Regions from separate parts of the Paenibacillus sp. FSL R5-0887 genome, predicted to be linked through region 2. Evidence: a T-box and tRNA genes for the amino acid it is inferred to sense, from the RefSeq annotation. Region 2 holds a T-box; the other holds one or more tRNA genes.

Region 1 (15,719 bases), 300 kb from region 2:
ACATTAGGTCCACTGACTACAGATAACATTGGCGTGGTTCTTAGCAGCTATCGGACACAGTTGATCTTATGCGCGGTATAACACTCCATTTCAAAGTGTAGCGGACCCCATAGCCTTTATTGGCATGAAAAACACCATATAAGACCTCCTTTTTAAGGAATAGCGTCACTGGAGTCCGCGAACCTGCTCAAAAGCCTATAAATATGCAAATAACGACTTCTGAGTCCGTAAGCCTCTGGAGATAATTTATGAATAGGTATTCTTTACGCTCAAACACAAAGGAATTTTCTCAGGAACAAAATGTGACCTAATGCCGTCCTAAATGGTGTTATAGGTAAAGGGGGGCACAGTATCATGCAGCGATCCATGACCCGGCCGGGAAATCATGTGATGAAGAGTTACGAAATCTACGCAGATATGCTGTTCCGGATCGCTTTGGTCCATCTAGGCAGCCGGCAAGATGCCGAAGAAGCCACTCAGGATACCTTCATCAAGCTAATAGAAAAAGCGCCGGAGTTCAAAGATGCCGAACATCAGAAGGCATGGCTGATCCGGGTAATCACCAACCATTGTAAAACACTACTGGGCAGAGGCTGGCGCAAGCGCGAGGTTAAGCTGGAGAGCGCTGAGCCAATTGCGGCAGACAGCCCCGAGGATTGGGCTCTGCTGCAGTTAGTTATGGCGATGCCCATGAAGTATAAAACCGTAATCCATCTTTATTATTACGAGGACTATCCCATCCAGGAGATCAGCAAGATTCTGCAGATTAGTCAGTCTGCCGTGAAGATGAGACTTCAGCGGGGACGGCAACTGTTAAAACTGGAGCTGGAAGGAGCGGAACCACAGTGAAGGAAGATCAGTTTCGAACATCATATAAGAAAGCGGTGGATTCGATGAAACCAGGTGAAGAGATGAAAAGAGAACTTTTCGATAAAATAGAGCAGCGGCAGGAGCGGAAGCGTCCGCGCAAAACCGTTTATATCGCGGCAAGTGTCGTGCTCGCCGCAGGAATAGGTCTGGCTGGGCCAAGTATATGGCAGCAGTTGAACAGTCAGAGCTCCCCAGGGCAGGTTGCCCAGGTAACTCCGGAAGCAAGTAATGCTGCCAATTCAGGCACAGCTACATCCGGCAGCATTGTCATTCCCAAGCTGAAACTGCCAGATAAGGAGTCTGGCGTGAAGGCAGATATGATCGCCTTGGTCGTGTATAAAAATAATATTTATACACAGTCAGCGACTCGCATTGACGCTGCCGATGCTGCTGCTCTACGCGGTGATAAGTTGGGACGCACTACAGGCGGCATCAACGAATGGAGCGGTAACGACGAATATATTGAGTTAGCCTCGAACATCGGCGAAACGGATCTCTATTCCGTGAAGGGCTATGACCCCAGCTTTCTGATTATGTCCTATTCGGTAATCAACGGCGAGGTATTCGCCGAACTGTATGAGCACACCAACGGCATCACCATAAACAGCGGCGCCGACCTGTTCGGCAAGCTGAATCTTGAAGGCCGAGTTACTTCAGCTCAATGGGAAAGCTTCAACAGTTGGAACAACGGCCTCCAGCAGCAGGCGCCACTCGCCAATGGCGAGGCGCTTGATAGCTTCCTGACAGCCCTCCAAGCGGCTAAACCACTGGCAGCAGAGCCGCTGATCGAGCAAGGCATCTACGACAGCGAAGACCGTAAGATCATCTATTTACAGCTGGAAGACAACGCCCGAGTAGAGCTGACGCTGTTCGGTCAAGGACTTGTTCGCTACGGTCAAGCACCGGTATTCTTCGAGGTCGAATCCGGGGCATTCCAGCAGCTGTGGAACAGCATGAAACTTTAGGAATGCTGGTGGAAACCCAGGGATAGCGGTTGGGACTGCGATCGGGACTGTAATCAGAACTGCGATCGGGACTGTAATCAGAACTGCGATCGGGACTGCGATCGGGACTGCGATCGGGACTGCGATCGGAACTGCGATCGGGACTGCGATCGGGACTGCGATCGGGACTGCGATCGGGACTGTGATCGGGACTGCGATCGGGACTGTGATCGGGACTGTGATCGGGACTGTGATCGAGACTGCGGTTGGACTGCGATCGGGACTGCGATCGGAAGCAATTAAGGACAACGTTTCGGTCACCCTGCTCTCCATTGGACAATTTAGCTGGCTGCTAACAAAAACGGCGCTGCTTCAAAACCATTTCATGGTTTGGAGCAGTGCCGTTTTGTGCTTTACTGAATGGTTTATGAACTCGCATACTAGATATGCTGGTTGTAGAGGTGAGACTACTGATTGTTCCTTTAAAAGCTGCTTCTCATTGTAATTTCTGCAACTAAATCTGTGAGGAGCACGGCACTAACGAGCTAACGAATTAACGAACTAACCTCCTCCACCTCGAGCTATCGGACCCAGATGTCGCTATTTGCTGATTTTCAGCCTTAAGAGCATGGTTTCGGACTCCATGGACGCTAATGCCTAGAAAGAGGCTCACATGCGGTACTTTTTATGCCCATAGCGACTATGGAGTCCGTTAGAATTGCAAATGTGGAAAAAACCGCTTTAAGGGTCAGCTGTGTCCGACAGGAGAAGCATCGTTCACGTAATTGTTATCGAATCAAATTTCAAAAGAACACAGGGTCTCTCTCCACTTCCGATTGCTACAAAAAAGGAACGCCCAACATGGACGCTCCTTTTTTTCTTATTCGTCTACAAAATTCTAGCTAGTTACGCATTTACACTTTCCGTTTTACGATCCTGTCTTGCGTGTAATGTTTTCATTGCAAATCTTGCGATCGGCTGCGCAACCAACAGTTCAATCCAAAATGCTATTCCAAAGTTTCTCGGCCAGATGTGAAGGAAGTTTTTAAGTGGATCCAGGCTTATTTGTTTCGTCCCAACCCATGTGCCGATAATTGATAGTAAAATAGATAACACTGTGACATTCAATAAAGTATTCAACAGAATCCTTGCATTAAATCCATCGGTTTGTCCCATGAATTTCGGCATCACTTTTCCAACAATCGGTCCTGCAACTAATCTTACGGATAAAACTACGATCATCCACATAAACGGAATAACCTTTAGTGTATCTATATACACTTCCTTACTGAAGCCGCGTTCCAAACCCACAATAATAGGGGCAATAGTGTTAACTGAAATGATTGAAATAATGAGTAAAAATAGTATACCTTCTTTTCCGTTTCTGGGCAGTCTTGTGTCTCCATGCATGTTTGTCATCTCCGTGAATAATATTTCAGATGGCAGACGTATCATGAGACATATATTTTTGGCCCAATAAAAAAGACCAATATCTCTACACACTGATATTATAATTATAACATTTATTTAAAATGAATGTCAGACCTTCTATTTAAAATTCTTAAAATTCTCCTCCTGATAGCGAATAGTTACCTGCATGCGCCTTACAAGATCAGCAGTGGCAGAGAAGTCGTAAAAATCGTCAATTGCTGTTCAACTTATAATCAGGTTATCTTCAGATTTCTGAAAATTTATTTGTATTTCCCCACCTAATTAGACCTCTCAGTATTCATTTCCGCGATTTTTCTGATTCCCTTGTCCAAACACAATGAATCTCAATTCATATATATATAGCAAACTAATAAAGAGGTGAAGCTCATGGCAACAACAACAGGCATCATTACGAACACAGGGACTACCCCAGCATCCAACGTGCTCATTAATATCGATAATGACAACCTTAGTTTTTCATCTAACGTAGTCTATCACGTTTACGTATGGAATACCTTGGTTAGTAAAGGTTTAGTCTACTCCAACTCATTAAATGTTAATGCTAACACCAGCCAGTTTCTCAGTTTTAATATCGCAGGCAATTCAGCTTATGAAGTCCAATTTCTCGTAACTGGAAACGCACCGGCAGACACGATTATCACGGTGTTCGGAACGGATTCGTCAGGAAACGTCATTCCCCATCAAAGAGTGCTGCAATCCGAACTTACTTTCATAGCTCAGCTGAACCCATAAGTACCGAAAACTCTCTGACGAAAGGAGCTTAGCATGGCTAATATTCAAATTTCGCCGAGCGCAAGCGTTCAGTTTGAGCCCACCATCGCGGTAAATTGGCTTAATCCTTCAGTTATGGTTGCCGTAGCTGTAGATCTTCGATTAGGCCCTCCTAATATAGGTTTATACAAATCTATTGACGCAGGTGCCACTTGGACAACAACGTTATTGCCGTTACCGACAGGATTTGCAGGCATCGAAGCACCACATATTGATTATATTTTCCCGACCACTTTCGTAGTATTAGCCCACGCCTTCGATTCAGACGGTCTCAGCGGGTCGATCGTTTCCTATACATCTGCCGACAATGCCTCTTCATTCGGACCTCCAGTCATCGTGAATCAAGGGTTTGGGCAGTTTGTAAATGATGATCAGGTGGTCGTTGTCACCGACAAAGCTGGATCAAGTCCCTTTTTTGGAAATGTATATACTGGTTATACGCATGATTACAACACACAATTCATACCGGGAAATACGATATTCTTCAATCGTTCCCTAGATAACGGTAGTACCTATTCCAGTCCCTCCCTGCTGTCTTCGGTCGAAGAATTCGAAGAATTCCCCGGTATAGCAATTACATTAAATGGGATTGTTATCGTGGGATGGATCAATCAGCCTCCCGGTAATACTGATCTTAAAATTCGCACATCCTCAGACGGTGGGGTCATTTTTACTCCTGAAACCATGGTCGCCAGCGTTGTAGTCCCACCAGATCCATTGCCGGGATATACATTTAGATGTCTGACATACCCTTCCCTCGCAGCAGATATTTCTAATGCACCGACGACGCGAGGGAATGTCTATGCTGTATGGCAAGATTTTCGAGAAGGTTATTCCGATATTTTTCTTGCCACTTCCACCAATTTTGGTGTGGATTGGGGGGCACCAATATCCATTACAGGTAGTCCGGTGGGCTCCCAAAACTTTTTCCCAGCCATCACCGTATCCCCTGCGGATGGTGCAATATTCGTTACCTATTACACTAATCGAGTCAACCCCCTCAACCTTGATGTTTATCTAGCAACATCTAGAGATGGCGGTATGACGTATACAAACACCCGGATAACAACAACTTCCTTTGACGTCACCGGCATCCCCCTAATTGGGGACTACATCGGTAATGCCATCGTCCCCCAAACAGGCCGTCTAGTGAGCGTATGGACAGACACGCGGACCGGTACTGAGAACATCTGGTTTGGGGATAATCAATAAGCTATTAATCAACTTCTGATGATAAATTAAAAGGCTGTTAAGTTAGTATATCTACTTGCAATAAAGGATGCCGAGCGAATATGCGGCATCCTCTATTGCTTCTTATCAAAATTCAGCATTAACCTGTTCAAAGAAATCATCAATTTCAGCGTATTGGACATGCTTTTAATTCAATCAAAATCTACGGCGTATGGTGCTTGCTACTTAATAGTCTATATGTCATGACTGTCCCCTTTCCTCTACAAGAGTAGGGCAATTCCACAGAATACATACTTTTTACCGTTTTCCAGATGATCTGTGATAAAACCAGAGGATCTAATAACGCCGTGACCAAAATGTGATCACGCTGGAAGAACTACCTACTGCATTTCAACGTAAACATAACATTGTCTACATAGGATTGTATACTATCCCGGAACTGAACCATCCATAAGGTTGGCTCGCTGCGGACAGCAGTATTTACAGGGTTTATCGAATAAGCAAAAACAGACCCGTATACATTTGAAGCGCCCCCTCTACCTATCTCAAATAAAACACTCCCCGGAGATCCGATTGCAAAATAAAAACACGCCTATAAGAGCGTGTTGTCACAATGTTTGTTGCGATGCATGGTTCTTATGAACTTTTGCAGAATCATTACTTATAGACTTCATTTTCTAAAATAATAACTTGTTCCTCATTTGAGGACTTCCCTATTTGTTTCGTATTTTCAACCAAACGAAAAATATTATCACAACATTGCTTAGCACCCATTACTAATAAAGGAACACCAATAAAATCAATCATTAATCCTCTTGAGAAGAACCCTCCGATTGACATCAGAATGGGCACCGTGGGTGAAGTATTAGAGAATATTATTTTTTCTTCAAAATGATGTTTACTTTCAAGTAATAAACTCAGGTCTCTTAAAGCTGGGACTACAAGTTTTGATGACTTCCTACCGATTGTATAAACTGCGTCTCCATTTTCATCAATTCCGTGAAAAATAATCTTACCAAAATCATTTTTCGTTAACTTATTAAAAAATTAACATTCAATATTTCCTCTGTAGTTAATTTCCGCTCAGACTGAGTAATTTGTTTTAAATGATATGCTGCTGCTAAAGAGGTCGTATGTGTCCCACCATAATCATTATAGATATAAATCATAATATCATCCTTCATATTTTTCTCTTATGATTATATCCATTTTATAATGGTGTAATTCGTTTTATTAATTTCAAACCCTAATTGCAGAGTATGGTCTTACTTCCCATCATAAATACCCTATTTAATTTAATAGGCATTATTATACTTTTCATATTCAAATATTAGGAATGACCTTAAGGAACGCTACACGCAAATTGAGGCTTATTAAAAAATACGGAGACTCATATAAGGATAATGATTTAGTATGTTGCTACCTTGGCAAAAAGTTATACAAAACCAAAACGAATTACTGAAGGTATGAACGTACTAGTACGTAAAGCAGGCATCAAAAAAAAGATTCCACGACCAGTGAAATAATTTCCGTTAGCAAATCCGTTAGCAAGCTCAAAATTGTGGTCTTTATCCATTCTATTTTCTTAATATTACAAAGCCTACAGACAGCAAAAAACCCTTACAAAGTAAGGGTTTTTGATAAGTGGGCCCTGAGGGACTCGAACCCCCGACCAATCGGTTATGAGCCGACCGCTCTAACCAACTGAGCTAAGGGCCCGGATCTAAAAATATCCGAATGTACAATTGCTGTTGTAATAAAATTGGTTGCGGGGGCAGGATTTGAACCTGCGACCTTCGGGTTATGAGCCCGACGAGCTACCGGGCTGCTCCACCCCGCGTCAGAAATAATATTCAAACAGCGACAATAAATAATATACAGTACAAAATGGGTCTACGTCAAGGATGAATTTGTAAAAGTTCTCAAGGTAAAAATCTAACCCCATATCTTCCTTTGCGGGATCGATAAATCTCCACAAAACTTGGGTCATGATAGCCATAAATCCAGCCATCTTGCTCCAGTCTTTTTGCCAAACAGCCTGCTTGAAATCTCGTTCTGAACAGTTTCGCGAAGTATATCCAATTCATGATGCCCTCTTCTCCTTTTCGCAAATTAATCTTACGCTGCTCTGAACTTATCATGCCCAAGTTCCACAAAATAAGCCACCGGAAATCCGGTGGCTGCTACATATTCCAAAACTCAATCTCCTATGGAGTCAAAATAATATGTGGGATCTTTTTCGAGCGTACCCAGCATCGTATTCCCTTGCTTCTCCCAAGCTTTAAGTGCACTCTCGACCGTTCTCTTTCCCTGATAAACTTCTGTGAACAGTTGACGCCCAACATCGTTAATACGGCTAATTCCAGGCTTCTGTGTTTGTAGGACGTTCATCAAAGGATCATTGGCTGGTAATGGTTTGAGCGTATAGAAGGACTCCAAATTTACTGAAGGTACCTGCGTGGTAATGTAATCCTTACGGGAAGTTAGTTCCCCGCGGGTATGGGCTTTAATTTTGGCTACTTCATTACTGTTGACGAACTTGATTAAATTCCACGCATCTTCCTTATTAGCAGCCATAGTGTTGATAGCCATCATATTACCTACCCAAGTACCTACAGCCACTCCTGGTTTCTCCTTAAAAGTAGGTACGGTAACGAAACCCCAATCGACAGGATTATAATTTTTGATCTTTGCTGCATTGCGGCTCACACCTTTAAGCTCATTAAGATAATCGTATTCTCCAATTACCATTGCAGCTTTTCCGGTAAGGAAGAGATCCCCTTGGACAGGACTATAGGAGCTCCGTTCTGTTTCTATAAAATCCATACCGTTTAACCCAGGTGTGATTTGCTTTTTCACCAATTGGCTGTAGGTCGTCCAAGCTTGACTCCACTGTGTTTGATTTACCTCCATCTTATGTCCCTTGTTGTCATACATAGCAAGCTCAAGCGGTGAGACATAGGTCTGCATATCCCAGAAAGGATCGCTCATATAACGGTTCATAGAAAAGCCATATATACGCTTATCTTTATTTGTCGATTTCTTGGTCACCTTTTCGGCCAGCGCGAACATTTCATCCCAAGTCATTCCATCTGTCGGATAACCTACACCAGCAGCATCAAAAATACCTTTGTTAAAATATAACGCACTCGACATAAAGGTCGGTGCTAACGCGTAAAGACTTCCTCCACCCAGCTCACGAACTCCACTTAGCATCGTAGGCGCCATATTGCTTAAATCATATTGATCTCGTGCGATAAGCGGCTCCAGCGATTGCACCAGATTATGTTCCACCAAACTCTTCACCAATGTACTATCACCGACGATTACATCAACCGGCTGTGCACCGCCCATAATTGCTCGGATATTCTCCAGATTATCTGGGTTAACCTCTGGATACGTGCTGTCAAAACTAAGCTCATTCATATTAATGGCTGGAATAATCTCAAGTTTGATTTCAGGATGCTGCAATTCATACATATCTGTAAACTGCTGACGAAAAGAAGAATCGTCCTCTCCAGACCAGAGGCTGCCAATACGTAACACGCGCTGTTCTGCAGATGGCTTAGAAGCCTCCGCCCAAGCTGTATGCCTGCTTTCAGAAATTAAAGGCAATAGGAGTGCTGCACATATTCCAAAGCTTAACCAGCCCCGCCATAGCCTTCTATTATTATTTATATGATTCATTCTTGAACCCTCCCATAAAATACTCAATCCATCCACCTTATGAATAATTACCCATAATTCTAGTAACAGTATATAGCTTTATTCAGGAGGGGAAGTTACAGGCTGTTTAAAGTTATGCTACGATTTCTTCATATTATTTCTATAAAAAATGTTCCGCGAGTTTCCTGAGGATACTGAAATGCCCTTCTGCGACAGGATAATTGCACTTTGTGCAACTATTACAGCTGAGTGTGTTGTGCTTCTCCTTTTAATTGCACTATGTGCAGTTAAAAAACGTTATTAGGTGCTTTCAGCGGATTTCTGGCTGATTTAATTGCACAAAGTGCAACTATATCGCCAGATCCTCTAAGGAAGGTTAGTTTAAGTGCAGAAACTACAACTATTCGGCGTTTGAGACGACAGCGCAATGGAATCACCGGGGCAGAGTATAGTATTCCAGAGTGTCAGAGCGTTCAGAGCGCAGAGCGATAGCGCAGAGCAGCAGAGCGTAGAGCGATAGCGCATAGCAGCAGAGTATCAGAGCGTTCAGAGCGTAAAGCGATAGCGCATAGCAGCAGAGTATCAGAGCTTTCAGAGCGTAGAGCGATAGCGCATAGCAGCAGAGTTTCAGAGCTTTCAGAGCGTAAAGCGATAGCGCATAGCAGCAGAGTTTCAGAATCCCGAGTGTCAGAGACGCAATATACCAGAGCAACAGAACGCAATATACCAGAACGACAGAGCGCAATATACCAGAACGACAGAGCGCAGGTCAGCCAAGTGTCAGAAATTGATTGTAAATGTAAGTGAATGTAAAGGCAAACACCAAAACCCTACTCTCCACTCTACTTTTCCTTTTACCAATACAGCATTCGTCTTCCCTACTAACTAACCTACTAACTAACCTGCACCTTTCCTGTGACCGGCACAAATCGCCTCTTCTACGACAGGATAATTGCACTTTGTGCAACTATTAAAGCGGAGTGTGTTGTGCTTCTCCTTTTAATTGCACTATGTGCAGTTAAAAAACGTTATTAGGTGCTTTCGGCGGATTTCTGGCGGATGTAATTGCACAAAGTGCAACTATATCGACAGATCCTCTAAGGAAGATTAGTTTAAGTGCACAAACTGCAACTATTCGGCGTTTGAGACGACATTGCGATGGCATCCCCGGGTGTCAGAGCGTTCAGAGCGTAGAGCGACAGCGCATAGCAGCAGAGTGTCAGAGCGTTAGCGCATAGCAGCAGAGTATCAGAGTGTTCAGAGCCAGAGCGTATAGCGATAGCGCATAGCAGTAGAGTTTCAGAATCCCGAATGCCAGAGTTTACACCTGCCGCGGCTGGATCATTGCATCTTTTTGCAATAAATAGCAGCATACTTCATGCAACTACACAGCTGAGTGCGCTTTACGCTTTCCTTTTTATTACACTCAATGTAGTTAAAAAGAAAAGCCTCCCACCAAAAAGTGAGAGGCCCGTCCAAACTATAATCAGATATTTAGTTTAAACGCCAAATGCGGAAGGATCTTTTCTCCAAGATTTCAGCAGTTCCACATCTGTAGCTGCGATCTTGCCTTGTGTAAGAGCCACATCAATCAATGTGCTGTAGTTGGATAAGCTTTGTAATGGCATTTCAGCTGCGGCAAAAGCATCCACCGCACGGTCCAGCTCGTAGCTGAAGATTGCCAATACAGCCAACGCTTCTGCGCCTGCTTCTTGCACAGCTTGAGCTGCTTTGATGGAGCTTCCGCCAGTGGAGATCAGGTCTTCGATAACGACTACCTTTTGCCCCGGCTTAATCAGTCCTTCGATCTGGTTCTGCTTGCCGTGACCTTTAGCTTTATCGCGGATATAAGCCATTGGCAGATTAAGTTTATCAGCTACCCAAGCTGCGTGAGGAATGCCTGCGGTTGCTGTACCTGCGATCACCTCTGCGTCTGGATACTGGCTTTTAATAAGCTCAGCGAAGGCATCAGCAATATAGTTACGTACCTCTGGGTAAGCCATAGTCAGACGGTTATCGCAATAGATCGGGGATTTAATACCAGAGGTCCAGGTAAAAGGCTCCTGCGGACGCAGTGCCACTGCTCCTATCGTAAGCAGATAACTTGCTACTTGTTCACTTCTATTTAATGTACTCATGCTAGGGTCATCTCCTCAATAATATTTAGTGCTGCTTGACGTGGATCAGCCGCAGTTGTAACAGGACGGCCCACCACCAGAAAGTGGCTGCCTTGCTGAATGGCTTTGCCCGGCGTCATCACCCGGGACTGGTCACCTAGGGATGCACCTGCTGGCCGGATACCAGGTGTAACTGTACAAAATGCGGGCCCACAAGCCTCTGCGATCGCTGAAGACTCTTGCGGTGAAGCCACTACCCCATCCAGACCTGCAGCGGCTGCCAGCTTAGCGTATCTGACCACAGTATCTTCTACTTCTCCTGCGATTCCAATTTCGTTATTCATCACTTCTTGGCTCGTGCTGGTCAGCTGTGTAACTGCGATAATCAAAGGCATTTTAAGCGCAGCATTCGCATTAACTACTGAAGCAGCGCCTTCCCGGGCTGCAGCCATCATCGCTGAGCCTCCTGCGGCATGTACGTTAAACATATCCACACCGAGGTTCGTAAGGCTTTCTGCCCCGCCTTTTACCGTGTTAGGAATATCATGCATTTTGACATCTGCAAATACAGAATACCCCCGAGATTTCAGTTCATTAATGAATTCCGGTCCGGCTGCATAAAAAAGCTGCATTCCCACTTTCATATAACAAGGAATCCCTTCCAGCTTGTCAATCAAGGTTCTTGCCCCTGCAACATCAGGGTAATCTAAGGCGATCATCAAGCGATTCGCCATTTCATTCCACTTTGCATCTCCCTGTCCCATAACCGTTCTCCCATCCAGTGCAGACTTAAATCCACACTCTTCATTTATTAGCCCCTAGGCATAGCGGAACGGTCTGCGTAAACGCAAACCGCCCTATACATCTTTATGAGATTAGTTTAATTGACCGACAAAAGCAGGCATGGACTGTGACGAGAAGTTGATCGTCTGCAGCATTCTGAGCAGTGCCGTTACTGTATCGAGTGATGTCATACATACGACGCCATTCTCAACCGCTTCACGACGGATACGGAATCCATCACGCTCTGGTGTTTTCCCTTTAGTCAGTGTATTAAAGACGAAGTTGGCTTGCCCACCACGAATCAAGTCGAGAATGTTCGGCGCACCTTCATCCAGCTTGTTTACGTTCATTACGTTGAGACCTGCTTCTTCAAGCGCTTGAGCGGTGCCTCCGGTAGCAATGATCTTGTAACCCAGCAAGTGGAAGCCTTTCATAAGCTCTACAGCTTCTGCTTTATCTTTATCTGCCACTGTAACGATGATAGCGCCGGTTGCTGGAATTTTCATTCCTGCTCCGATTAGACCTTTATACAAAGCTTTTGCATACAATTTATCTCGGCCCATAACTTCACCCGTCGATTTCATTTCAGGTCCGAGCGTTGGTTCTACTCTACGCAGCTTGGCAAAAGAGAACACCGGCACTTTAACCGATACATAATCACTTTCCGGCCATAGACCTTCTGTATAACCGTCATCTTTCAGCTTGCCGCCGAGAATGATTTTGGTTGCCAGATGCGCCATTGGAATTCCAGTTACTTTACTCAAGAATGGAACCGTACGCGATGAACGTGGATTTACTTCAATTACGTACACTTCATTTTGATAGATTACGAACTGGATGTTGACCAGACCAATCGTTTTCAATTCCTTAGCAATCTTGATTGTGATCTCAGCAATTTTTGCTTTCAGACCTTCATCCAGATATTGCGGAGGATATACAGCGATGGAGTCACCGGAGTGAACACCGGCACGCTCAACATGCTCCATGATCCCTGGAATAACTACCGTCTCACCGTCACAAATTGCGTCTACCTCAACCTCTTTACCTAACATGTAACGGTCAATCAATACCGGATGCTCCGGATTTACCTTAACCGCTTCTACCATGTAGCTAAGCAATTCCGCATCATTATATACAATTTCCATTGCGCGTCCACCCAGTACATAGGAAGGACGTACCAACACCGGATATCCAAGCGATTGTGCAGTTTCTACTGCTTGATCTACGTTGATAACCGTCTTTCCTTTTGGTTGGGCAATATCCAGACGAGCCAACAAAGCTTCGAATTTCTTCCGGTCTTCAGCTTCGTCAATACTGTCTAGGCTAGTTCCGAGAATCTTAACGCCAGCCGCACTTAGTGGTGCAGCAAGGTTAATGGCTGTTTGGCCTCCGAACTGTACGATAACCCCAATCGGATTCTCTTGCGCAATTACGTTCATTACATCTTCAAAGAACAAGGGTTCAAAATACAACCGGTCCGAAGTATTAAAGTCGGTAGATACAGTCTCAGGGTTATTATTGATAATAACCGCTTCATAACCTGCCTTCTGAATCGCCCACACCGCATGCACAGTGGAGTAATCGAACTCAATCCCTTGGCCGATCCGGATTGGACCCGATCCAAGCACGATAACCTTTTGTTTATCGGAATGAATGACCTCATTTTCAGTCTCATAAGTAGAGTAGTAGTAAGGTGTAGAAGCTTCGAACTCAGCTGCACAGGTATCTACCATTTTGAATACAGGCGTTAATCCTCGCTCTAAACGAAGCGCGCGTACATCAGCTTCTTTGGTGTATTTACCGTTCGCTTGTCCTTCTGCACGTATCTCAGCAATCGCACGGTCTGTAAAACCTCTGCGTTTAGCTTGATACAAGGTTTCTTCTGATAAGCTTTCATCCCCACGGATGACCTCTTCAAAGTTGATCAGTCCCTCGATTTTGGACAGGAACCACCAGTCTACGTTAGTAATGTCTTGAATCTCTTGCAAGCCAAATCCGCGGCGGAAAGCTTCAGCGATCAAGAACAACCGCTCATCATCAGGTTTTGCCAGACGTTCACGCAGGACGCTTTCTTCCAGATCCTCAGCGCCCGGCAGACGGAAACGGTGTACACCGATTTCCAGGGAACGAATTGCTTTATGAATGGACTCTTCAAAGGTACGACCGATGGCCATAACTTCTCCAGTTGCTTTCATTTGTGTGCCCAGCTTACGGTTCGCATGAATGAACTTGTCGAACGGCCAGCGTGGGATTTTGCTTACGATATAGTCAAGTGTAGGCTCGAAGCAAGCATAGGTCTGTCCAGTAACTGGATTGACGATTTCATCGAGTGTGTAACCAAGTGCGATTTTGGCAGCCATTTTGGCAATCGGATAACCAGTTGCTTTCGAAGCCAAAGCCGAAGAGCGGCTGACACGTGGATTTACTTCAATTACATAATATTGATAGCTTTGCGGATCCAGTGCGAACTGCACGTTGCAGCCACCCTCGATATTCAGCGCACGAATGATTTTGAGTGAAGCGCTGCGCAGCATTTGATATTCACGGTCGGATAAAGTTTGGCTAGGTGCCACAACGATACTATCACCCGTATGCACACCTACCGGGTCAAAGTTCTCCATGTTGCAGACAACGATACAGTTGTCATTCGCATCACGCATAACCTCGTATTCAACTTCCTTCATGCCGGCAATACTTTTCTCCACCAAACATTGTCCAATTGGACTATAACGAATACCTGCTTTGACAGTCTCAAGCAGCTCTTCTTCGTTGTCGCAGATCCCGCCGCCGGTGCCGCCAAGCGTATAGGCTGGGCGTACAATCAGTGGGAAACCAATTTCCTCAGCGAATTTCATCGCTTCATCTACTGTGGTAATAATAGTGCTCTCTGGTACAGGCTGTTCCAATTCGCGCATCAAATCGCGGAACAAATCGCGATCCTCTGCTTTTTCGATGGATTCAAGCTGGGTACCTAGAAGCTTAACATTCTCTTGTTCTAGTACTCCTGCACGAGCCAATTCTACAGCCATATTAAGACCTGTCTGTCCTCCCAAAGTTGGCAACAAGCCATCCGGGCGCTCCTGGCGGATGATGCCAGTTACGAATTCAAGGGTAATCGGCTCGATATAAACTTTATCAGCCATATTGGTGTCAGTCATGATAGTCGCTGGGTTACTGTTGATCAGCACAACTTCCACGCCTTCTTCTTTCAGGGCCTGACAGGCCTGAGTTCCGGCGTAGTCAAATTCTGCGGCTTGCCCGATAACAATCGGTCCAGAACCAATTACTAATATTTTTTTAAGCTTTTCATTCTTAGGCATGTTATAGAGCTCCTTTCACGGCTTCAAGCTGTTTTACTGTAGGTTTTGGCGCCGTGATTCTGGCGTTTGCCGCAAGCTGCGCCTGGCGCGAGCTTACAGGTGTGTTAGCTTTATGATCAGCGATCATCTGTAAGAAACGATCGAATAAATAGCTGCTGTCATGAGGTCCCGGTGCTGCTTCTGGATGGTACTGTACTGAAAATGCAGGGTAACGGGTATGTTTAAGTCCTTCAACGGTCTTATCATTATTATTAATGTGAGTAACTTCTAGATCCGTGCTCTTCACAGAATCTTCATTCACTGTGTAGCCATGGTTCTGAGAAGTAATGAAGCAACGTCCGCTCTCCAATTCTTTAACCGGATGGTTACCTCCACGGTGCCCGAATTTCAGCTTCTCTGTATCCGCGCCACAAGCCAGTGCAAACAGCTGGTGACCTAAGCAGATGCCGAAAATTGGGTATTCACCAAGCAATTCCGAGATCGTCTTCACTGCGTGTGGGACGTCTTTCGGGTCCCCAGGGCCGTTGGACAGCTGGATACCATCTGGATTGAGGCGACGAATCTCATCAGCGGTTACGTCATGAGGTACAACTACAACATCACAA
Region 2 (15,719 bases):
TCAATAACACTCGCAGTGCAGGACCTACCCAAGCCGTATTATAGATGGGAGCTCGCTTCATAAACGATGAAAAAGAAGTTCCTTGGATCATCCGACTCATTTCCTCACCTTCATAACCCGCAGCCAGTAAAGTCGCTACAATTGCGCCTGAGGAGGTTCCAGCGACCTTTTTAAAGGTTCGCCCCGCCCTTTCCGTGGCTTCAACTGCTCCAGCGAGAGAAATCCCTTTTACTCCCCCTCCTTCAAACACAGCGTTAATCTCCATACACAAAAATCCCCCGTTTCCCATAGATTCTATTGCTTATCTATGAGCACGGGGGAGCATTCATGACTCCTTATCTAGAACAGTTATCTTATTTGGACTGAAAATAAAAGGTCAGCAAATTTGATAATCCAAACGGATTGCGGACTACAATGTCATTTGCTCTGAACATAATACTGCCTGCAACCTCTTTATATTTCTCATTATATTTAAGCTGGTTGATGATTTGGTCGCCACTTTGCCATTCTGCTTTCTGGTCACTTGCTCCAACCTTATAAGCAGCTTGCCCAATATAGAGCTTAACATTTGTATTCTCTACCTCTTTAACCCACCAATCTACTAGCTTATCATAACGGGCAGTGCTAAAGGACAGACTCCAATAAATTTGCGGTGCTACATAGTCAATCCAGCCTTGCTTGATCCATGTCCGAACATCGGCGTACATATCGTCATAAGCGGTAACTCCAGCTGTGGTATCCGAACCTGTGCTGTCTTTTTTGATATTACGCCATACACCAAACGGACTAATTCCATAAGAAACCTTCGGTTTCACCTTATGAATCTGTTCTCCCAATTGACGGACGAATTCATTAATATTATCGCGGCGCCAATCCGCCTTAGAGGACAGGTTCTTCGTGTTATAAGTCTTATAAGCAGTATCATCGGCAAAAGATACACCTGAAGGATAGAAATAATCATCCAAATGGACACCATCTACATCATAGCCTTTGACGACCTCCAACACTGTATCGATAATGTGCTGGCGGGCTGCTGGGATCCCTGGATTGATGTATTTTTTACCTCCGGCGTCTACAATCCATTCCGGATTTGACTTAGCCACATGATTACTTGCTAATGCGGATGTAGAAGCATCTGTTGTCGCGCGGAATGGGTTGAACCATGCATGGAACTGCATACCGCGTGAATGTGCAGCGCTGACCATATAGCTCAACGGGTCATAACCCGGATTTTTTCCTTGGGTGCCGGTCAGCACCTTAGACCAAGGAACAAGAACAGAAGGGTACAGGCTGTCTGCTGAGGTTCTAACCTGTACAAAAACAGCATTAAAACCAACAGCTTTTAGCTTGTCCAGCAGATTATCAAATTCTTGTTTTTGTTTCGCTTCGTTACCTGCAGAAGCTACTGAAGGCCAGTCCAGATTAAATACCGTAGAGATCCAGGCTCCCTTCATCTCCTTGTTAGCCGACGCACCAGGAATACTTGGAACTGTTGGTGAGGTCGGTTTTGGAGTCGCTGTAGGGGCTGGGGCCGGCGTTGGCGTAACGACTGGAGTCGCTGTAGGTACTGCTGGTGTTTCCGGATCAGCAGCCTGCGGCGGCTCTGTATTAGAGTACAAAGAAATATGTTTGGTTGCCTGATCCCAGATAACCTGTAACCCCAATTGCTCACTTACAAAACGAAGCGGCACCATAACTCGTCCCTGCTTAATCTGTACTGAGGTGTCAAGGGCTACAGAAGCATTATTAACTAATGCACTTTTCTGGCCACTGGTCAGCTTGATCTCTGTATCTCCTTGCGTGATTGTAACTGTCTTACTGCTTTGATTCCAAACTACTCCAGCACTCAACCCTTTACTAATGACGCTAATTGGCACCATCGTTACATTCGAAGCTGTGATATACGGCGGCACATCGCTTGCCAGCGCCTCGCCATCCAGTTCAATGGTAATCTGCACAGCTGCCGCACGTGCCCCAGGAGACCATAAAGGCAGAAACAATACTAATACTAGCAATCCCAACATCCATTTACGATAATTCATAATTCCTCCCCAAATCTAAAATAATATGTATCCTATAAAAAAAGAAAAAACGGATCAATCCTCCAAGTGGATGTACCGATTCCACCCTTCAAAAGAGCGGTATCAGTCTCAGCCAGAAAAAGGACTTATCCGTTTTGACGCTAAAAACTGGGAAAGGTTGCACTAAACAAAATAGAAACGGCTATACCATCAAGTAGTTTATGCTCACCAAAGCCTTGCTGGGCATAACTTTAAGGACGATATCCGTTTCGGGAAAAAACATTTCAAGAATCGCTTGCCAGTTCATTGTGAATAGCATATAAAGTCTGCAGACGTTCTTCATCGCGGCGGAAATATTCCACCAACGTTTCGATACGTGTAATCGAATCCCAACTCAGGTGGTGCTCGATCCCTTCAACATCATTATAGATAAATTCCTGCTGTACTCCGATCAAACCGAGGAATTCTTCCAATAGTTGATGACGATCAACAAGACGTTTCCCTACTTTTTTCCCTTTGTTGGTTAGGACAAGCCCACGATATTTCTCATAGATGAGATATTCGTCCTTATCCAGTTTTTGGATCATCTTGGTCACAGAGGAGGGGTGTACTTCCAGTCCCTCGGCAATATCCGAGACCCGCGCATAACCTTTCTCATCAATGAGCTTATATATGCGCTCCAAATAATCCTCCATGCTGGGTGTTGGCATTAAAATTTACCTCTTTTCTATAATGAACCTGGCGCCGAGCCAAACCTTGCTCTAACAATGATACATGTTTCTAACGCCCCTTGGCAAGTCCTTCAAGAGAACATACTGCGGAGTTACCCATGATTGCCATGCTTCTAATGAGACTCAGTTAGGCATAATAAACGTACTCATCTTTCAGAAGGAGCGTGAATTCATGACTATAGTGACACCTGAGACCCCTCCCGTAAAGAGAACCAGAAAAGCTACAGCCCTTTTTGTCCCCGAGCTTGTTTTCTTCGAGCCGGATGCTTTAAATTACCCGAAAGGTGAACGAATTATGGAATGGGTGAAGGCTAACAATATTCCCTATCGCATGACTACATCGCATAACCGTATAATGAATTTCCCGGGTGACACAGAGGTCGAGCAATATAAAATTGCCAAAAGAACACTTGTAGTCGGTCTTCGCAAAACCTTAAAGTTTGACCAATCCAAACCCTCCGCAGATTATGCAATTCCGATCGCAACTGGCTGCATGGGCCACTGCCATTATTGTTATTTGCAGACTACTTTAGGGGCAAAGCCTTACATTCGTGTATATGTAAACACCGAAGACATCATTGACGCCGCAAAAAAATATATCGAGGAGCGCAGCCCTGAAATCACGACTTTTGAAGCAGCCTGTACCTCAGATCCGTTAGGACTGGAGCATATTACCGGGTCTCTTTCAGAACTCATCACATTCATGGCAGCGGAGCCCCTTGGCCGCCTGCGCTTTGTGACCAAATACCAACATGTTGAACCCCTACTCGATTTGCAGCATAACGGACATACCAGAATTCGTTTTAGCGTGAATGCTGACTATGTGATCAAAAATTTCGAGCCTGCTACCTCGCGGTTTGAAGAGCGAATTGAAGCGGCTGGAAAGGTTGCCCGCGCCGGCTATCCACTGGGCTTCATCATTGCCCCAATTATTTGGTATGACGGCTGGCAGGAAGGCTATGCGGAGCTGCTGGCCAAATTAGCCAAGACCCTTCCGCCGGAAATCGGAAAAGGTCTAACCTTTGAAATGATTCAGCACCGATTCACCAAAACAGCCAAGACTGTAATTGAGAAACGTTACCCGAAATCTAAACTAGAAATGGACATGGAGAAACGCAAAAAGAAATGGGGCCGCTGGGGACAGAACAAATATGTCTATCCGGATGAACAGCAAACCGCCCTGCGAGAATTTATCACAGAGCGGATTTTTGAGCATTTTCCGGAAGCAGGTATTGATTACTTCACCTAAAAAATCAGCCAATCCGGCGTTATTCCTTGTAGCCACACTGTGATCCTGAACATTTGATCCGTGAACAGCAAAACACCCATAAATACCATAAGTATGCCGCCAATCTTCATCAGCAGATTCGAATACTTGAGGATACGCTTCACTCCGCCTAAGAAAAAGGCTAAGAGAAAAAATGGCAGAGCAAATCCGATGCTATACGCGGTAATCAATGTAAACCAAGTGCCCGGGTCACTTGCCGAAAGAGCAATAATTGCCGTCAAAATCGGCCCGATACAGGGTGACCAACCCGCTGAAAAACCAATTCCGAAAATAAAGGAGCCCACATAACCCGCCGGTTTCCATTTTAAATCAAGCTTACGTTCACGAAGTAAAAACTGCGGCTGAAAAATCCCAAGCAAAAACAAACCCATTACAATAATTAGAATCGCCGACAATTGCCGGATCAGATCACGCTGGCCATTAAAGAATTGCCCAAATAACCCAGCCCCAAAACCAAGTGTGTAAAAAACTGCAGAAAAACCTAATATAAATGCCAATGTATGAGTCAGGGTGCGTACACGAACCTCTTTAGAGTTGCTGCCTGATTTTAATTGTTGAACGGATAACCCGGTAATGTACGATAAATAAGAGGGGTACAGCGGTAAACAGCATGGCGATATAAACGATGCCACCCCTGCGGCTAAAGCAATTCCTGCATTGATATTAGACAAATAGCGGCTCTCCTTCCGGCATTCGAGTCACTTCATGGAGCTGCTTATGGCTCCTTTTTTTCGCTTATCGTCCTTACAAGGACACCGAAGGCGTTTATGCTTGCCTAATGCGATACCGATTACTTAATTCGCTGTTTATGCTGGCAATCCCTTTTTACCGATCAAGGTTAATACCAATAATGATATGAGCAAAAGCACAATAGTTGCACCGGGAGCCAAATTCCAGACTCCAGCTACCACTAGTCCACCTACAACGGCTATCTCCGAAATAATAACCGCCAGGATGACCGAGGATTTAAAGCTGCGAGATAGCAATAAGCTGATTGCAACCGGAATAGTCAACAAAGCAGATACCAACAGCGAGCCTACGATCTTGATGGCTGTGCTAATCACAAGTGCTGTCAGAATGGTGATCAGCATGTTAAGCAGTTTCACCGGAAGCCCGCTTACACTTGCTGCATCCTCTTCAAAGCTAAGCAAAAAGAACTCTTTAAAGAACATCGAAACTACCACTACAACAGCTATAGTCACTATGCCTACAACGATCAAATCGGTATTATCGAGCGTATAAATGCTGCCGAACAAATAACTCATTACGTCCGCATTATACCCTTTTCCTAAGGTGAAAAAGAGTGAAGCCAACGCCACTCCGCCTGACATTATAATGGCAATCGACAGCTCCGCATAACTCTTATAAGCCTTGCGAAGCTTTTCAATCGCGAAGGACGCTACCACTGCAAAGATAAGGCCTGCGCCCAGCGGATAAAATCCTGTTAGAAAACCGAGTGCCACCCCCGCTATAGTAACATGAGCCAGCGTATCACCAATCATGGATAATCGTCTAAGCACAAGAAAAACGCCTATAAGCGGCGCTGTTATACCAATCAGCAGTCCGCCCGCAAGCGCCCGCTGAAAAAAATCGCTAAATAGTATTTCCAACTTAAACTCTCCTTCATACAAAACTCAAACCATTTTAAAGCCTTTTTCAAACCTTTTTCGATCCCTCCCAAACCCTCCCTTCCAAGGGTGGGCCCCAAGGGCTCTGCCCTCTGGACACCCGTTAAGTGCAACTAGCGTAGGAGTTAGTGTTACTGAACATAGTTAGGTCGGGGAAAGATCGCTTTCGTCCCTAGAGGGACACGCTTGCAGACTGGCGGTGCTTAGATAAGAGAAAACAAGAAATAGGAACAAGGTCGAAATACTCCTAGTAAAAACCCTGTCTACTGACTAACTTCCACACGCAAGTTATGTATGCACTGAGAACAGAGGCAAACCTCTGCTCAGAGTTTAATTATGACTTAAGAGAGCGTGTGCTGCAGATTCTCTTCTGTGCAATTCTGGAGATCATGTGAGTGGCGGGAGTAAAAGTTGATTTTACCATTCGTCTGCACGGGCTCATGACCTAAATAATTTTTGATCATGTCGATATCATGCGACACCATCAGGAAGGTCATATGATGATGAGCATGCATATGGGTAATTAATTCAAAGAATCCCGCTTGTGATTCGGCATCAATACCCACGGTAGGTTCGTCCAAAATCAGCAGGTCAGGATGGTTAATCAGCGCCCGAGCCAGAAAAACACGCTGCTGCTGACCGCCTGACAACTGGCCTACTCTTTTCTCCGCGATATCTTGTATCCGCATGACTTCAAGTGCATCCTCACATTGACGATGCTGAGCCTTAGATACTCTGCGGATCAGATTCTTGTTATTATATAGACCTGACAGAACTACTTCACGCACCGTTGCTGGAAACAACGGGTTGAAGGCATTCTTTTGCGGAACATACCCGATCCGTTCCCAGTCTTTAAACTTGCGGACAGGCGTTCCGAATAATTTAATTTCACCAGAGCTCGCTGGAAGCAAGCCAACGATCATTTTCATCAATGTTGTTTTACCAGCACCATTAGAACCAATGATACCAAGGAAATCTCGTTCTCTTACACTATAGTTAAGATTCGATATCACCTTCTGTTCCCCATATGAAAAAGAAAGATCCTGTATATCGATGATATGCTGATGGCAGTCCAAGGATACCGATTGCATGCTTAAGTACCGCCTTTCCCTTATACTTTCCTTATTATTGTAAGGCCATAATCAGATTTTGCAAATTTTTCTCCATCAGAGTGAAGTAATTGTCGCCGTTCTTCTCTTGCTCCGCAGTAAGTCCCTCTACCGGATTAAGCACCATAGTGGAAACGCCCGCTTCGGCTGCCAGAGTCTTAGCCAGTTTATCGGAGACAAGCTCTTCAAAAAAGATATACTTAATCCCTTCATCTTTTACCATTTTCGCAAGCTTCACTAAATCCTGTCCGCGCGGCTCAGCGTCTGGCGAAAGTCCCATAATCGCATGTTGATCCAATCCATAATCACGGGCAAGGTAAGAAAAAGCCTGATGTGATACTACGATCTTATGGTTGGGCAGCTTAGCAAGCTCCTCTTTGAATTTACTGTCTAACGCCTGCAAACGTTCCGCAAGCTTATTGTAACGCTCTTCATAACCTTCTTTATGCTCAGGATCCACGGACTGAAGGCTTTCTTTAATATTCTGAGCCATGACAATGGCTGATTTTGGACTTACCCAAGTATGCGGGTCTGTATGCAGGCTGTCTCCTGAGGCATTACTGTTATGATCCGTGTCCTCATTTTGATGAGACTCTTCCTCACTTGCCCCATGATCATGCCCGTCATCTTCATCGGTCATGATATAATCAATACCTTGGCTTACTTCAACCGCCTTAACTTTACTGCTGCTATCAAGACCTTTTAAAAAGTTAGGAACCCAGCCTTCTAAGCCTGCACCGTTATATAGAAATAGCTGTGCCTTAGAAGTGTTGATAATGTCTTGACTGCGCGGTGTCCAATCATGTGGCTCCACACCCACTGGAAGCAGGTTAATAGCATTGATATCTTCCCCGCCAATCTCCTTAGCAAACTCGTAAATAGGATAAAAGGTTGTAACTACATTTACTTTCCCTTCAACTATACTTCCACTGCTCTTAGGTCCGCATGCACTTAGTGTAAATACAAGTACCAGTGCAAGGACGAGCAAACTTATACGCGATTTCATTGCCGCCATTATATTGATCTACCCCTCAAATCGTAAATTTTACTATTAGTAGTATAATAGTAATCGTTACGATAAGTCAACAAAGAAACCTCACTCAGAAGAAAGACGGTATCGTCCTTTATAAAAAAGAAATGCTCCCACAACCAACCCGGCTGAAGGAGCATTCCCTTGTTCAAGCAACCTCATTAAAAAATTTCTACAACAGTATTGTCTTATTTCACTACTGCTCCGTTTGGCATACTGTCTGGCACGGTAGCGATCGTTAGCTGGTCATCTTTAGAAGCCGCCAAAATCATCCCTTGGGACAACTCCCCACGCAGCTTCACCGGTTTAAGGTTTACGATACAAATCACTTTACGTCCCACCAGCTCTTCCGGTGTATAGAATTTCGCGATACCAGAAACCACTTGACGTTGTTCATAACCCAGATCCAGTTGCAGCTTCAGCAGCTTGTCAGCTTTTTTCACTGGCTCTGCAGCAATAACCTGGGCTACCCGCAGCTCTGCTTTAGCGAAATCGTCAATGCCGATTTCCTCTTTATGCTCTTCCACTGGCACGGAGTCCGCAGCAGCAGGAGCAGCCGCTTCCGCCACTTCAGCAGCCGCTTTGCCAGCACCCATAGCCTCGGCAATATAAGCTACCTCTTGCTCCACATCCAGACGTGGGAAGATTGGATTGCCTTTCACCAGCTTTGTTCCTGCCGGAATCAGGCCAAAGGTCTTACCGCTATCCCAAGTCGTTAACTCACCAGGCTCAATACCCAGCTGTTCCCAGATCTTCGCTGGTGTTTGTGTCAAGAACGGCTGCAGCAGGAGTGAAGCGGTACGCAGACCTTCCACCAGATGTCTCATCACAGAAGCCAGCTCGGCGGTTCTATTTTCATCTTTGGCAAGCACCCAAGGTTGTGTCTCATCGATATATTTGTTGGTGCGGCTAATGAATATTCCGATAGCTGTCAGCGCCACGGAGAACTCCATTTTTTCCATAGCTTCTTCTACTTTGGCATAAGTATTCTCAGCCGCAGCTTGAAGCTCACCATCAAATGCTGTTACATTTCCTTCATATGCCGGAATCTCGCCTGCAAAATACTTTTCAACCATAGCCCCTGTACGGTTCAACAGGTTACCAAGGTCGTTGGCAAGATCATAGTTAACCCGGTCTACAAAGCTTTCCGGTGTGAACGTGCCATCCGAACCAAACGGTACTTCGCGCAGCAGGTAGTAACGTAATGCATCCAAGCCATAACGATCAATCAGTGTCACAGGATCAACTACGTTACCTTTAGATTTCGACATTTTTCCATCTTTCATGAGCAACCAGCCATGGGCAAATACCTTTTTCGGAAGGGGTTCCCCAAGCGCCATCAGAATGATCGGCCAGTAAATCGTATGGAAACGAACGATTTCTTTACCAACGATGTGTACATCCGCAGGCCAGAACTTGTCATACAAGGTGCGATCCTCGGAACCATAACCCAGAGCAGTAATATAGTTAGTCAAAGCATCAATCCACACGTACACGACATGCTTCTCGTCGCCCTTAACTTTTACGCCCCAATCAAAGGTTGTACGGGAAACTGCAAGGTCTTCCAGTCCGGGTTTGATGAAATTGTTAATCATTTCGTTCTTACGGGATTCCGGCAAAATAAACTCTGGATTCTCCTCGTAAAATTGCAGCAAACGATCCGCATATTTACTCATCCGGAAGAAATAACTTGCTTCCTTCACCAGCTCAACCGGGTGGCCGCTATCTGGGCTTTTTGCACCAGTAATCACACCGTTGTCATCACGCACTATATCAACTAATTGCGTTTCTGTGTAAAAGGTTTCATCTGGGATACTATACCAGCCTTCATATTCACCTTTATAGATGTCTCCTTGCTGCAGCAACCGATCAAAAATATCCTGTACCACTTTTTTATGACGCTCTTCCGTAGTACGGATGAAGTCATCGTTCGAAATGTCCAGCTTACGCCATAGCTCCTTAATACCAACAACAATGTCGTCTACGAACTGCTGAGGGGTCTTTCCTGCTTCCTCTGCCTTCCGCTCGATCTTTTGTCCATGTTCGTCTGTACCGGTTAGATAACGCACTTCGTAGCCGCGCAGACGTTTGTAACGGGCCATTGCGTCTCCTGCCACGGTTGAATAAGCATGTCCGATATGTAGCTTGTCACTTGGATAATAAATTGGTGTCGTTAGGTAAAACGTTTTTTTCTCACTCATTCAGTAATCATCCTTTCTTATTAAAAAACAAAAAACTCCCGCCCCCATAATGGGGCGAGAGTATAACTCACGCGATACCACCCAAATTTCCTGTCTCTTCACAGAGCGCAGGCTTCGCCAGTTCCCTCGCGGGAACTGTCCATTAACGCTGGATCACGCTGTTATCTTACGTGAACCACAATTGCAGTTCCCGCTCGAACACAGTTCCTCCCGGACCATATTCAATCTAACGCTCCATACCGGATTTCAGCATATTCCGGCTCTCTGTAATGGACGTAACGATTTACTTATCCGTTCTTCGGAATTCATACTATTACTTGTGAATATACCCAATGGTAAGGCCCCATGTCAAGTCGCAGGGGCAGAATCCTTCTCAGCAGATTCATCTTGAAGAGGCGGCACAGGATCAAGTCCTCCAGGATGAAAGGGATGACATCTGGCAATCCGCTTAGCTGCAAGCCATGAGCCTTTCAATGGACCATGGACTTCAATGGCTTCCAGGGCATAGGCAGAGCAGGTTGGATAGAAGCGGCAGGTTGCAGGTTTAATAGGGGAAATGTACCTGCGATACACCCGAATAGGCGCCTGAATCGTTCTGCGTAGGGTCACCATTTCTAAAGTCCCTTTTGTTTATCTGATGCTGCAACTAATTCTTCTTCCCGGTTCTCTTCACATTCTTTGCAATAACCGAACACCTCAAATTTATGCTTGACTACCCGGAATTGATCGGGTGTATCCGTTAAATTCATCGGGCAGAAATTAATCGGGTAGGTCTTTTGGCATTGAAGGCAGATCATATGATGGTGATGATCCTGATGATTGCAGCTTCCCTTGAACTTCACTCCGTCTTCAAAGACAATCTGTTCAAGCACACCAAGCTCTTCCATTACACGAAGATTGCGGTACACCGTATCAAAGCTAAGTCCGCTATACTTACGGCCCATATGCTCATATACATCCTTCGCTGACAAATATCCCTTATTCTCGCCGAATAACTGGGCAAGCGTTTTGCGTTGGTCGGTGATTCGCAGTCCTTGCCCCGACATGACTTCTAATATTTGTTCTGTCGACAGCATACGCTCATCTCCCATAAGATCAGTTCATTTATATTTCACTCTCTTAATAATGCCCCAAAATAAATGCCCCGTCAATGAAGCACCATGAAGCGCCCCTACGCAACCTCTGAATTATTATATTTAAACAAAAGCCCGGCTGCGTATTCCTTTACGGAATATTCAGCCGGGCCTTTATTGTAGATAATTCCCCAATAGAGCTTATAGGGATATTCCTATTTATTATTTCTTTGCTGGAAGTGGAGTGATGAGGAAATTGACCGGCAAGTTACTGCCTGAAGCTGCTGTGAACAAAATCTCCACAGAACCTCCATACTCACCACTACGATAAACCACACTGTTCATGTCAGCGTTCGAGAGACTTCCCACGCTTGGCATATGCACGATTTGGTTATTAACCATAACCGGCCCCATATAGTTACCGCCACGTGGATTAAACGTAATCAATGAGTTTGGTGCAACATTTTCGAATCTGATCTTGTATAATACCCCGAAATTACCGGCATTGGATGCTTCCGTACCTGCCATTGGGTCTACGCCAGCCAGGTTCTTATCACTGTAATTATCGCCTAGCAGAAGTTTTGCAGGAGTTTTTCCTACCTCATCGGTAACCGTGATAATACGAGTAGAATCTTCGTAAGTTCCCCGATTATGCACTCCGTCTCGATCCAGAACTGGAAGTGTTGGAAGTGTAGTCAGTGGATCTTTATTCGCATCAATCAACATGACATTATAATCGATTGGATAATCACTAAATAAGTCCGCTTGAAGTGAAACAATTTCACTTGGTTTCATAGCAATTTGGTTTAGATCGGTCAGAATTGAGACACTTTCCCCTGGTTGCAGAACAATCGTTTTATAATGCTCATTTGTAAGCATAGATTTCCAATAACGTTCTACAGACATTTTACCAGTACCTTCAGGATATGTGCTTGGGCCTGCAAAGCCCACATATTCGGTTGTAAGCGTCGTTGGGTACAAATTGTTATTCGTAGCAATCACATACACTTTAGCTTTAATATTCAGGTTATTCTTGTGGTGAATCAAGAAGCGGGTTTTACCCAAAGAAGTCTCACGGTAAGTAACACCTTCTGTATACACCGTTTCTGGGCTGTTGCTGCGAATTAGTTTATAAGGCTCGGAAGAAAGATTATAAGCTACTTGCTGCCAAGTAGGGACCATCGATCCATCGATGCTAAACACACTGCCCGGAGATGCAAATAATCTGTTGAAATCTTCTTTACTGTACAAGATTTCATCCGAAATATTAACGGTTTTCTCAAACGTGCTGATCGCGCCATGTGAATCTTTTACTTGGACAGCAATTGTCGCTGGACCCGGAGTAAAGAAAGCCTCGGCCTTGTTCGTCCAAGTTACGGTAATTTCATCACCATCAGGATCGCTACTTAGATCGGTATAAGTAATCATTTCACCCATCTTGTATGAATCCTTGTCTGTAGTGAAATTAGCAACTGGAGGTGTATTAGGTTTAAGCACTGTGATGGTCATGGTGTAAGGATCACTCCACTGTTGATTCGCATCCATTACGGAATAGGTTACTACATAATATCCTGGTTGATCATAGATATCCTGCTTGTTACCTCCCCAGCTTTCATCCACAATAGCTACACCATTTGGTGACGAGCTGGAGGTTACGAAGGTCACTGGTTCACCGGCGTAAATTTCAGTTGGCACTGTGAAGGAAGCTTTAGGTTTGTTGTTTAATGTAAGGATTACTCGTTTTTGCACATTATCAACGGTATATGGAATGCCCAGTGCTCCAGTTATGGATGTCAATGGAACCATGAAAGTCCCCTTGTATTGGTAAGCTGGACCTTTCATCGTCTTCTTCTCACCATTAACTGTATAGACCTTGCTGTCGGTCTTAAAGCGCATAACGTCGCTTCCCTTGGTAACAATGGTTTCTTTCGTTTTATAATCATAAACGTATTTCACACCTACACGTTCTACCATAGCCCGGATCGAAACGTAGGATACGCCGTTTTTCACTGCCATAGGCTGATTAGCTAAATATTCCTGGCCGTTCTGATACATTTTGTTGCTGTTCATCATAAGAATAAGCTGACTGTTAGCCGCAGCACGAGCACCATCTGTTGTTGTAGGTTCTGCAGTAACTCCAGGTGTTGCAGTCGGAAGCGGTGTTGCAGTAGGTGCAATTGTTGCTGTAGGTTCAACAGTAGCCGTAGGATCAACTGTCTCTGCAGGAATTGGAGTAGGTGTTGGTGTCGGTGACACTACTCCTCCTGGCGTCTCCGTCGGCAATGGCGGCAATGGATCAGTAGATTCTGGCATTACCTCCGGCGCAGCTGAAACAACTGTCCCAACTACAGTAGAATTACTTGGGGTATTATTGACAGCTTCAGCAAAAGCCGGCACTGCCGCGGCGGCCTGAGATACGGCCAAAACAGCAACTAACGTTAACTTTTTCAAATCCATGATATAACTCCTCTGCTCCTATTTGTAAATATAAGTAGGTCTCTGTCTTTTTCATACTCCTCTTATATTCCCCGCAAAATGCTGCCACCCACGGTAGGGCGGCAAAAAGCTTTTGCCACGATCGTCATAACAAACATAGTATTAGACGCATGCCACCATAAAAAGTTTCATTATTAAGTAAAGAAAGATTAACGCTGTATTAAATATTGTTGGACAACCACGCTGTTTCCCCTGAAAAAAATGAGATTTTTTCTATAAATATGTTTATTTTTCGTCTGACTATATTCGCTTTCATTTGCTTTTGTTACAATGTATGGAAGAATATCTTTTACATGCGAGGGATAACATGTCCAAAAAAATCTCCATCCTCGTTCAATTAATCATGGGCTTCTCTCTAATCATCTTCACCATCGTAGGATTCACCATTTTTTTGTCCTACCGCTCTTCCTCTCAAGCTGTTCTAAACCGCTCCAACCAATATATCCTGGAATCCGTCAAGCAACTTCAAGGTAAAATGGACGCAATTCTTCAGGATAACGATAAGCTTTCTTCTACGATCATGTTCAGTCCCTTGATTCAAGAAACCTTGGGAGACTTAGCGTTGTCACGTTCACCTCGTACAGACGCCATGGAAATTACTCGTTACATAGATCAACAGACACGTTCCATAAACTCTGACATCCAGTTCAAGCTGCTCGGTCTGTCCGATGATCAGGTGTATACCAACAGCAGTTCCTTAAAGGTCATCTGGGACAGCGAAAAGGAAATCCGCGATGCTTATTGGTTTCCGGCTATAGCACAGAATAAAGGCCGAATGGTCTGGTTCGGTGTAGATGTATGGCAGAACGGTAATATCCCTGTGGTGATGGGAGCCAGACAAATTAATGATTGGAATGATCTAAACCGGTTAGGAACCCTGTTTCTTGTCCTCCCTGTCGAGGTTATCCATAACGCTGTCAGCCAATTTCACCTCGGCAAAAACGAGAAAATCCAAGTTGTTGATTCATTTAATACCATTGTCTATTCCACAGATCCAAAAGAAATTGGACTCTATATGAACGACGGGCTTCTAAAACAATTCAGCAATCATAAAGCCAGAATCGTTCCACAAAAAATAAACTCACGCAATCTGTTCGTATCCTATGCCTATTCCGACTATAGCGAGTGGAGCGTTTTTGCTTACATTGATTCTAAAGACGCTGTTAAAGATTTAAATACGATTCGCCGGAATATTATTTTAATTGGCCTGCTGGGGATGGGTGCTGCCCTACTATTCACTTTCTTTTTCTCTTGGACCCTATCCAAGCCCCTTCGTAATCTGGCAACCAAGCTGAGCAATGTCGAACGGGGAACTACTTTACCTTTTGTAAAAACAACCATGAACAAAGAAATGGCTATCCTTTATTCAAGCTATAATTCGATGCTCCAAAACCTGGATCATACTATCGCTGACCTATCCAGCAAACAAATCAGTGAAAAGCAAGCTCAGATCGTAGCACTCAAAGCGCAATTCCGCCCGCATTTTCTTTATAACACTTTGAATACAATCTATTGGTCGCTCGCCAACAAGCGCATGCAGGAAGAGTCCCAAATGGTACTCGCTCTAAGTGATCTGCTCCGCTATAGTATTGACCGCGGATCCGAATTCGTTACAGTTGAGGAGGATTTAAAGCAATTAGAACGGTTCATTTTTCTCCAGAAGCTGCGCTACGAGGACAAATTGCAGATTGATCTTTTTGTAAATCCTGAGGTTATGAATGGCCAGCTTATGAAATTAACCCTTCAGCCACTTGTCGAAAATGCCATTACTCATGGACTTGAACCCACACTTCGGGAAGTATGGCTAATTCGCATACGCGCCTATAGTGAAGGAACATCTCTGGTGTTAACTGTAGAAGACAACGGGGACGGCATGAGCGAGGAAAGTATGGCAGACGCATTAGTCGGCGGTGAGGTTAATCCGGAGAAGCTGCTTCATACCGGAATTGGACTATCTAATCTAAATCATCGCATAGAGCTAATCTACGGACAGGAATTTGGTCTACAGCTATCAACAAGCGAGCTTGGTGGCTTATTTGTGAAGGTCACTGTTCCATTACAGTATGATCAAAGTTAAGGGGGCACAACGATGAATGTGTTAATCGTGGACGACGAAAGTTTTGTTCGCCGTTCTCTGTCAGA

What was found. The T-box of region 2 lies ahead of metG (methionine--tRNA ligase). A T-box ahead of a tRNA ligase gene usually reads a tRNA of that ligase, here a tRNA-Met.
Region 1: it encodes a tRNA-Met, which carries the amino acid that the T-box ahead of metG (methionine--tRNA ligase) is inferred to sense. The anticodon was not compared.

What each region holds. Positions count from the first base shown of each region.
Region 1 is NZ_JBBOCE010000001.1:3,108,997-3,124,715, forward strand. It holds partial or broken gene MKY14_RS13910 (phosphomethylpyrimidine synthase ThiC) at 1-24, shown strand, start outside; gene MKY14_RS13915 (RNA polymerase sigma factor) at 355-849, shown strand; gene MKY14_RS13920 (hypothetical protein) at 846-1,835, shown strand; gene MKY14_RS13925 (hypothetical protein) at 2,721-3,224, opposite strand; gene MKY14_RS13930 (hypothetical protein) at 3,633-3,998, shown strand; gene MKY14_RS13935 (sialidase family protein) at 4,113-5,249, shown strand; partial or broken gene MKY14_RS13940 (DUF3189 family protein) at 5,886-6,397, opposite strand; tRNA gene MKY14_RS13945 (tRNA-Ile) at 6,874-6,947, opposite strand; tRNA gene MKY14_RS13950 (tRNA-Met) at 6,992-7,068, opposite strand; gene MKY14_RS13955 (hypothetical protein) at 7,151-7,315, opposite strand; gene MKY14_RS13960 (ABC transporter substrate-binding protein) at 7,428-8,915, opposite strand; gene pyrE (orotate phosphoribosyltransferase) at 10,394-11,032, opposite strand; gene pyrF (orotidine-5'-phosphate decarboxylase) at 11,029-11,775, opposite strand; gene carB (carbamoyl-phosphate synthase large subunit) at 11,887-15,114, opposite strand; gene carA (glutamine-hydrolyzing carbamoyl-phosphate synthase small subunit) at 15,116-15,719, opposite strand, start outside.
Region 2 is NZ_JBBOCE010000001.1:2,804,109-2,819,827, forward strand. It holds gene MKY14_RS12715 (patatin-like phospholipase family protein) at 1-265, opposite strand, end outside; gene MKY14_RS12720 (family 10 glycosylhydrolase) at 354-2,042, opposite strand; gene mntR (transcriptional regulator MntR) at 2,306-2,731, opposite strand; gene splB (spore photoproduct lyase) at 2,925-4,001, shown strand; gene MKY14_RS12735 (cytochrome c biogenesis CcdA family protein) at 3,998-4,711, opposite strand; gene MKY14_RS12740 (metal ABC transporter permease) at 4,847-5,650, opposite strand; gene MKY14_RS12745 (metal ABC transporter ATP-binding protein) at 6,010-6,759, opposite strand; gene MKY14_RS12750 (metal ABC transporter solute-binding protein, Zn/Mn family) at 6,794-7,792, opposite strand; gene metG (methionine--tRNA ligase) at 7,996-10,008, opposite strand; T-box leader at 10,056-10,316, opposite strand; gene yidD (membrane protein insertion efficiency factor YidD) at 10,357-10,620, opposite strand; gene MKY14_RS12765 (Fur family transcriptional regulator) at 10,623-11,084, opposite strand; gene MKY14_RS12770 (copper amine oxidase N-terminal domain-containing protein) at 11,304-13,538, opposite strand; gene MKY14_RS12775 (sensor histidine kinase) at 13,885-15,654, shown strand; gene MKY14_RS12780 (response regulator) at 15,667-15,719, shown strand, end outside.